DNA from 4 places in the Serratia proteamaculans genome. Region 1 is predicted to be linked to each of the others. Evidence: predicted binding sites of a transcription regulator. Region 1 holds the regulator's gene; each other region holds the start of a gene.
What was found. Region 1 encodes LexA, which represses DNA repair genes until DNA is damaged. Its sites were predicted from a motif close to TNCTGTATGTACATACAGNA; they were not measured.
Positions count from the first base shown of each region.

Region 2: a site for LexA is predicted at 1,155-1,174, ahead of umuD (translesion error-prone DNA polymerase V autoproteolytic subunit). Genes of this name have one in related genera too.
Region 3: a site for LexA is predicted at 914-933, ahead of uvrB (excinuclease ABC subunit UvrB). Genes of this name have one in related genera too.
Region 4: a site for LexA is predicted at 1,069-1,088, ahead of rmuC (DNA recombination protein RmuC). Genes of this name have one in related genera too.

Region 1 is NZ_OX461105.1:4,894,854-4,897,058, forward strand. It holds gene dinF (MATE family efflux transporter DinF) at 1-661, opposite strand, end outside; gene lexA (transcriptional repressor LexA) at 763-1,371, opposite strand; gene QOT07_RS22770 (diacylglycerol kinase) at 1,493-1,861, opposite strand; gene plsB (glycerol-3-phosphate 1-O-acyltransferase PlsB) at 2,011-2,205, shown strand, end outside.
Region 2 is NZ_OX461106.1:11,025-13,229, reverse strand. It holds gene QOT07_RS25245 (hypothetical protein) at 1-108, shown strand, start outside; gene QOT07_RS25240 (SOS response-associated peptidase family protein) at 307-993, shown strand; gene umuD (translesion error-prone DNA polymerase V autoproteolytic subunit) at 1,189-1,605, shown strand; gene umuC (translesion error-prone DNA polymerase V subunit UmuC) at 1,608-2,205, shown strand, end outside.
Region 3 is NZ_OX461105.1:1,388,794-1,390,998, forward strand. It holds gene uvrB (excinuclease ABC subunit UvrB) at 1,104-2,205, shown strand, end outside.
Region 4 is NZ_OX461105.1:250,987-253,191, reverse strand. It holds gene rmuC (DNA recombination protein RmuC) at 1-1,002, opposite strand, end outside; gene QOT07_RS01130 (DedA family protein) at 1,143-1,673, opposite strand; gene QOT07_RS01125 (tyrosine-protein phosphatase) at 1,761-2,205, opposite strand, start outside.

The sequences.
Region 1 (2,205 bases):
CGCGTATGCGCATCACTCGCCAGGATAGCCCTAACCCCAGCAGCAACGTGGCATATTCAGAGATGGCAGTCGCCGTCGCTGCACCCTGCACGTTCCAGCCCAGCCCCATCACCAGCCAGATATCCAATACGATATTCAGCAGATTGCCGACAATCAGCAGGATCACCGGCGCACGCACGTATTGCACGCCAAGCAGCCAACCCAGGATCACCATATTGGCCAGCGCCGCCGGGGCACTTAGCCAGCGGATCTCGAGGAATAAACGAGCCTGCTTCAGCACCGCCCCGTCACCACCGACGATTTTTAGCGCCAACTCAATCAGCGGATAGCGCAGCAGTACAATGGCCACCCCGGCCAACACGGCCAGCAGCAAGGGTTGCATAAAGGCACGCGCCAGCCCCTGCGGATTTTGCGCCCCCAGCGCCTGTGCGGTCAGTCCGGTGGTACTCATACGCAGGAACAACAGCAGCATAAACAGGAAACTGGTCGCCATGGAGCCCACCGCTACACCGCCCAAATAGGTCGGGCTATCGAGGTGGCCGATCACCGCGGTATCCACCAGCCCAAGCAATGGCACGGTGATATTGGAGAAAATCATGGGCAGCGCAAGGCGCCACAGGGCTTTATCGGTATCGCTGGTGAAGGCAGAAAGCAGGCGCATAGTGAAATGTTCCCGTGGCAGTGCGGTTTTAATCAGTCAGAAATGACATCGCCCCAGAGCTGGGGCGACTTAAATCAGAGGACGGTGTTCGAGCGTAGGGATTAAACCCAATCGCCGTTGCGGATCACACCGACCGCCAGACCTTCAATGGTGAAATTCTGCTGACGCAGATCGACCACAATCGGCTGGAATTCGCTGTTTTCCGGCAGCAGCTCAACCACGTTACCGTGTTTTTTCAGGCGCTTGACCGTGACTTCATCTTCAATGCGCGCCACGACGACCTGGCCATTACGCACGTCCTGGGTTTTATGCACCGCCAGCAGATCGCCGTCGAGAATACCGATGTCACGCATCGACATGCCGTTAACCCGCAGCAGGAAATCCGCACTTGGTTTGAACAGGGAAGGATCGACCTTGTAGTGCCCTTCGATATGCTGTTGCGCCAACAGCGGCTCACCGGCGGCTACGCGGCCAATCAGCGGTAAACCTTCTTCATCTTCCATCAGCAGGCGAATACCACGCGAAGCGCCGGAGATGATCTCGATGACGCCTTTACGCGCCAGCGCTTTCAGGTGTTCTTCTGCGGCATTTGGCGAACGGAACCCCAGACGCATGGCGATCTCGGCGCGCGTTGGCGGCATGCCAGTGGACGAAATATGATCGCGAATCAGATCATAGACCTCTTGCTGTCTGGTAGTTAGTGCTTTCATTCCGCCCCCTGTTTGTTTATACAGTCTTGCTGTGAGTATATACAGGTAAGTGCGGCTTGGGAACCGAAGAGTGAATAAAAATCAGGGATTAGCGACCCGCGTCGCAACAGAACTCCCCCACTCAGGCAAAGTGCTGCCACAGCACCGAACCCCAGACAAACAGCGCCAGAATAATCGCCAGCAAGACCGCCGCCGAGCCCATATCCTTTGCCCGGCCGGAGAGCTCATGATGTTCGGTGCCCACCCGGTCGACAATCGCTTCAATCGCGCTGTTCAGTATCTCGACGATCATCACCAGCAACACCGATCCGATCAGTAAAATGCGCGCTATCGCACCCACGTCCAGCCAAATCGCCAGTATGATAGCCAGCACCGTTGCCACCAATTCCTGGCGAAACGCCGCTTCGTGCTGCCAGGCGGCGGAAAAGCCTTTATAAGAGTAGCCGGCAGCTTTAATAATACGGGTCAGGCCGGTTGCTTGCTTTGTCATGTTTTTTAGTGCCTTTCGCAGAGGTAAGTCATAATTAAACAGTCTAAGCCAGGAAACGCTCCCGGCTCTCGGTTTTCCAACACCACAGATCTGCTACCCGGATTCTGGTATGCTTGCGGCGCATTGCTAACAAGAGGCTTCACGTTGTTATGTCAGGTTGGCGTAAAATTTATTATAAACTATTGAATTTACCACTCAAACTGTTGGTAAGAAGTAAGGTTATCCCTTCAGATCCGGTCACGGAGTTAGGGTTGGATCCCTCACGGCCGATTCTGTATGTTTTACCTTATAATTCCAAGGCGGATTTACTGACGCTGCGCACCCAGTGCCTGGCGCAAGATCTG
Region 2 (2,205 bases), on a different replicon from region 1:
GCTTATACTTGTTACTACAGTAAGGAGGGGGGATTTGTACCGATGGAACCATGTGATTGCGGCGGGTACAAAATGGAAGGACATTGCAGAGAGTGCAATCCTGAATAATAAGGGTAGAAAGCGATAGAGACTGCTCTAGACCAAAACCACAAACCACCCTAAGCCATTGATTAATTTAACATAATCAGTATTATGTGAACTTTTTTAACATTTTCAATGAGTTATATAATTAACTCCTGGTTCGAAATCCCACCATACCGCTGAAGCTATACTTGGGTCATGTTGACACAAAAGGATCAGCTGCCTATGTGTGGCCGCTTTGCCCAGTTCCATAGCCGAGACGAATTTCTCGCAGCCCTGGCGTCTGATACACCAGTTAGCACCACCGGCGACTGGCGCGCCCGGTATAACGTCGCCCCCGGCACGCCGGTACCGCTGTTCCATCATCATCATGATCAGTTGCAGCTGGCGCCGGTTGACTGGGGATATGCACCTGCCTGGTGGCGCGCCCAGGGAAAACCGGCCCTCATCAACGCCCGCGTCGAAACCGCTGCAAGCAGCCGAATGTTCGCTCCACTCTGGAAACATGGCCGTGCGCTGGTACCGGCATCGGGTTGGTACGAATGGAAAAAATCCCCGGACAATCCGCGACTGAAACAGCCGTATTTCATCTATCCCACCGATCGCAGCCCGCTGTTCTTCGCCGCGTTGTGCGCCACTGATCCGGAAGTGGCTGACAGCTTCGTCATTATCACGGCCGCCAATCATGACGGTTTGTCGGATATTCATGATCGGCGCCCACTTGCGCTGCCAGCAGCAGCCGCCCGCGACTGGCTCGATAGCCGGTTGATTCCGCCACCGGGTGACATGTTGGCCGACATCTACAGTCTGCAGGCGGAGAGTTTTGCCTGGCAGCCAGTATCTTCAGACGTCGGTACCGTTCGCAACGACAGTGCATCACTCATCGTGGCCATCGATACACCCAAAGTCTGACCCGGCGTTATCCACAGTTTTAGTGGATAACATGTGCGCAAGCCCCCCGAAAAATCATCGTCAAGGGGTATAAAAAACACTCAGAAAATTATTAGATTACGCCGCAACTGGCAGGGTGGCTTAGTTTCAGGCTTGCGTCTGCGTGCGTTTCGTTTATGATTTACTGTATATATATACAGATAAATTATACCTATTATGAACACGTCGAAATTGTATTTATTTTCACCAGTCCAGCCCGTGAAGCTCCCTCTATTTGGAACACAATGCCCTGCGGGGTTCCCCAGCCCTGCCGATGACTATGTTGAGCAATCAATTGATTTAAATGATTTTATAAAACATCCGGCGGCGACATACTTCATCCGGGCTACTGGCGAATCGATGACCGACGGCGGGATCTTGTCGGGTGATTTGCTGATCGTCGATCGGGCGGAAAAACCCGTGCATGGCAGCATCGTCATCGCCGCCGTTGACGGCGAATTTACCGTAAAGCGGCTGCTGCTCACCCCGCGGGTCTGCCTGGCGCCAATGAACCCGGCATACAGCCCCATTTACCCCGAAACCCTGGAAATTTTCGGTGTGGTGATCCACGCCCTCCACTCATTTGGGAGGTGATCATGTTTATGCTGGCTGACGTCAACTCAATGTATTGCGCCTGTGAGCAGGTTTTCCGGCCAGATCTTAAAGGTAAACCATTGATTGTATTATCAAATAACGATGGAACCCTGGTAGCGATCAACAGAGAGGCGAAAAAACTGGGTCTGAAACGCGGCATGCCATTTTTCCTGGCAAAGGACACCATCAGAACACATCAGGTTACTGTGTTCTCGAGCAATTATGCCTTGTACGGTGATATGTCGGCACGCTGCATGACCGTTCTGGAATCCCTCGCGCCGGCGCTGACCATCTACAGTATCGATGAAGCATTTTTGCACGTCGCCGGCATCGATGCCGTTGAGTCATTCGAAGACTATGGCCGGCGCGTTCGCGATACCGTTTTGCAGCAGACGGGACTCACCTGCGGGATCGGTGTCGCCCAGACGATGACGCTTGCTAAACTCGCGAATCACGCTGCGAAAACCTGGCCGGCCACCGGCGGTGTGGTCGACCTGACGAACCGCGACCGACAACGAAAGTTGATGGCGTTGCTGCCGGTCAACGAAGTTTGGGGATGCGGGCGCCAGTTGACGAAAAAGTTGGCCACGATGGGGATCA
Region 3 (2,205 bases), 3.5 Mb from region 1:
TGAATGACTACCTTTAACGAGGTAGTTTAGGTTCAGCTAAAACCTGTGGTACTTAGGTGAAAATGGTCGTTACTGTGAGTTTTCTAGCGCCATCTCGTCTTTATCCGGCAAATGTCAGGCGTTTTACATCTGTATGGCCCTTAACTGATGGCGGATAATTCTGCCATTACAGACCGGATATTTATCCCGACCGAGCTTTTGGCGTAAAAGGGTAATGCAACCCCTGGGCCAACTTTATTAAACCGTTAAAAAAGGGGATTGTTATTGTCTTGTTAACGGTTTTCCGGGACAGGACGGGCCTGGCGGGCCGAGTGAAAATAAGGGGGAAAGTTAACGCGGACGATTTTTGCACTCTTCCAGTGCTGCGAAGAAAAGTTATGGTGCAAACTATTTCGCCGGTTGTAGCAAGATGCAACAGATGATGGCAACAATGAGATAAATCCGTTTTTGGCAATGGGCCTTTTTAGCATTAATCGGCATAACAAAAGCGATATTATTGTGAAAAAATAACTAAAAAAGCCCTCTTGGCGAACAGAAACGGCAAAAAGCGTTCTTTCTGCAACTCCCGGCCGGGGCGGGGCGGTGAGAGTTATCCACTATTCCTGTGGATAACCTTGTGCATTAGATTTAGAAAACCGGTTTAAAGCGAGAGCGGACGCGGGTTCTGTTCGCTTTGTCCGCAATCTCGTCTTTTTTATAAAATCATTAATTATCAATAAATTAACTAAAATCAAGCGGCTAATGTATTGATGAAGTCTCTATGTATGATTTTTGGCCGCAGTGCTATCAATAAGTTAATTCGTGACGGATTTTGGGGATAAATCTGTTATTGACAATAAAAATGTCACGCGGCTGTAACCCTGACGGTGCATTCGGCTTGGTTTGGCGCACGCTGAAGCAACGAATCGCTTGAAGCTGGTTTTATATCCAGTATCATAGTGACTGGCGAAAATCGCCGGGGCTTTCCATAATTAGAGGCCATTCATCGAGCATTAGCTCTATGGCCGCCTGAGCGCGCACATCTCCAGGTAGGGGCGCTGCATGCTGCGCCCGCTCACTACGACAGCCGGTAGCAACGCGGCAATTTGAAAGACGAAGGGTATATGAGTAAAGTTTTCAAACTGCATTCCGATTTCAAACCGGCCGGCGATCAGCCACAAGCCATCAGCAAGCTGGAAGAGGGCCTGGAAAACGGTCTGGCACACCAGACGCTGTTGGGCGTTACCGGTTCGGGCAAGACATTTACCGTCGCCAATGTGATCGCCGATCTAAACCGGCCGACCATGGTGCTGGCACCTAACAAAACGCTGGCGGCGCAGCTGTACGGCGAGATGAAAGAGTTCTTTCCCGAGAATGCGGTCGAGTATTTTGTTTCTTACTACGACTACTATCAGCCGGAAGCCTACGTCCCCAGTTCCGACACCTTTATTGAAAAAGATGCTTCGGTGAACGAACACATCGAGCAGATGCGCCTTTCCGCGACTAAAGCGCTGCTGGAACGCCGCGATGTGATCGTGGTGGCGTCGGTGTCGGCGATCTACGGCCTGGGCGATCCTGACCTCTATCTGAAAATGATGCTGCACCTGACCAAGGGGATGATCATCGATCAGCGTTCGATCCTGCGTCGTTTGGCGGAACTGCAATATGCCCGCAACGATCAGGCCTTCCAGCGCGCGACCTTCCGCGTGCGCGGTGAGGTGATCGACATCTTCCCGGCGGAGTCAGACGAGTTGGCGCTGCGCATCGAGCTGTTTGATGAGGAAGTCGAGCGGCTTTCGCTGTTTGATCCTTTGACCGGCCAGATCGAACAGGTGGTCCAGCGTTTTACCATTTACCCGAAGTCGCACTACGTGACGCCGCGTGAGCGGATCCTGCAGGCGATGGAAGAGATCAAGGTGGATCTGGCCGAGCGGCGTAAGGTGTTGCTGGCCAACAACAAGCTGCTGGAAGAACAGCGGCTGACGCAACGCACCCAGTTTGATCTGGAGATGATGAACGAATTGGGTTACTGCTCCGGCATTGAAAACTACTCGCGCTACCTGTCCGGGCGTGGAGAAGGCGAGCCACCCCCAACGCTGTTTGATTATTTACCGGCGGATGGCCTGCTGGTGGTCGATGAATCTCACGTGACCATTCCGCAAATCGGCGGCATGTACAAGGGTGACCGTTCGCGCAAGGAAACGCTGGTGGAATACGGTTTCCGCC
Region 4 (2,205 bases), 4.6 Mb from region 1:
GTAATCCTTGCGCCCCAGCAGGCGGATATGGCCGCGCAGCGAGCCAATATGCTCACTCAGCGCCGCCTCGCGCTCGGCTTCATCTTCACTGTTGAAGTAACGTTCGTAGGCCACCAGCGACATTTTCGCGTCGATGACCACGTCCTTGCCCTGCGGCAGACGAACGATAACGTCGGGTTGCATACGGCTCTGATGGTCCAGCCGCACATTGACCTGGGTTTCGTATTCATGCCCTTCGCGCAGGCCTGAGGCCTCCAGCACCCGGCTTAACACCACCTCACCCCAGTTACCCTGCGTTTTATTGTCCCCTTTCAGGGCCTTGGTGAGGTTAATCGCTTCGCGCGCCATTTGTGCATTGAGCTGCTGCAGATTACGTATTTCGTGGGTCAGCGTATGGCGCTCGCGAGCTTCCTGACCAAAACTGTCCTGCACCTGACGGCGGAAACCGTCCAGTTGCTCGCGCAGCGGCAACAACAGGCGATCCAGACTTTGCTTATTCTGCTCGTCAACCTTCCGCCCGCTGTGTTCAAAAATGCGGTTGGCCAAATTTTCAAACTGGGTAGTGAGGCGCTGTTCGCTGTTGATCAGCAGACGCTGCTTCTCTTCTGCCGCCATGCGGGTTTCTTCCAGGCGAATAGTCACCTCCCGCAGCTCGGCCTCTTGCGCGCTGTTAACCTCACGCTGGGCCCGCAGCTCCTGATTCAGCAACTCACATTCGTTACGCCAGTGATCGAGCTGTTGCAGTTTTTCATGTCCGGCCGCCAACTGGCTGTGCAAATTGCGCAGTTCCAAATCGCTCTGCCGCATTTGCTGTTCATTACGCTGTAGCGTTTCTTGTCGGGCCGCAATTTCCTGCTGCGTCTGTTGCAGTGATTGTTCCAACAGCCGTAGCTCGGTTTCATGCTGTGCATGTGTCTGCTGCACCCGCAGGCTGGCGATTAGCCACCCCAGCAGCAGGCCGATTGCCACCCCGCCCATACCGTAAACCAAACTGGTATCCACCCTGCCTCCTGTTACACCTGACCGTTCCGGCGTTTTATGCGCCTGTTGCCCGTCACGTTAAGGGGATGCTGTATGGATGTCCAGTCTGTTTTTGCCCCAACGGCGCAAAATTGCGAAACGCTACGCAAGTCAGACCAGAACTAGCCAAACCACTGGCTTAACCACTTGATGCCAAACGCCCCCGGCGCGAGAATGCCGAACGCCCAGATCATCGCCGAAGTGATATTCGCCACCTGAAAATAACGCTGGGGCATGCCGCAAATGCCACCGACCAGCGGTACCACAGCACGCAACGGGCCGAAGAAGCGGCCGATGAAAATACCCAGTACGCCCCAACGTTCAAAGAACGCATGGCCACGCGTCAACAATTGCGGATTACGCGATAACGGCCACATGTGCGCCACACGATCTTGATAGTGGTAGCCAATCCAGTAAGAAAGCCAGTCGCCGAAGAATGCCCCTGCGGCAGCGGCGGCCCAGATCGGCCAAAATGCAATGCCGCTTTCACCAATCAACGCTCCCAGCGCCAGCAAGATCACCGTGGCCGGTAACAACAGCGACAGAAATGCCAGTGATTCACCGAACGCCAGGAAGAAGATAATCGGGATAGCCCAGCCTTCGTGCTGACGCACGGTTTCGCTGACCCAGTGGATAATGTCATTGAGGCTCAATATAGGCTCCTGATGCGGGATTTATGGCCCCAAGAATACGCAATGTCGGCCGGGGTCGGTTAAACCCCGGCTAAACACCTGCGCGGTTTACTCGAGGTAGAATGCCTGCAACGCTTCACGCTGGTGTTGGCCCAGGCCGTACTCAGCCTCCAGCCAGCGATCGGTAGAACCATATTGGTCACGGATGCAGCTCAGTGCGGTCATCAGGAACTCTTCGCGAGCACTGAGCACGTAGGCAAACTGCCCCAATGCAGAGGCGTTGAGGCGAATCGACAGTTGATCCAGCATCTGCTCGCGGAAGGTCGCCAGCGTGGTTTCGGTCAGCAGGTAATCTTCTACCACCGTCGCTTCATCAGCCCCCAGCGCAAACAACACCAGCGCCGATCCGACGCCGGTGCGATCCTTGCCCACCGCACAGTGCTGGACGATGGCACCGTTATCGACGTTGCTCAGCAATTGGGCCAACTGTTTGTATGCCGCATTGCCGAAAGGCAGCCGACGGTAAAGCTCCAGCATAAACGCCTGTGCGTCG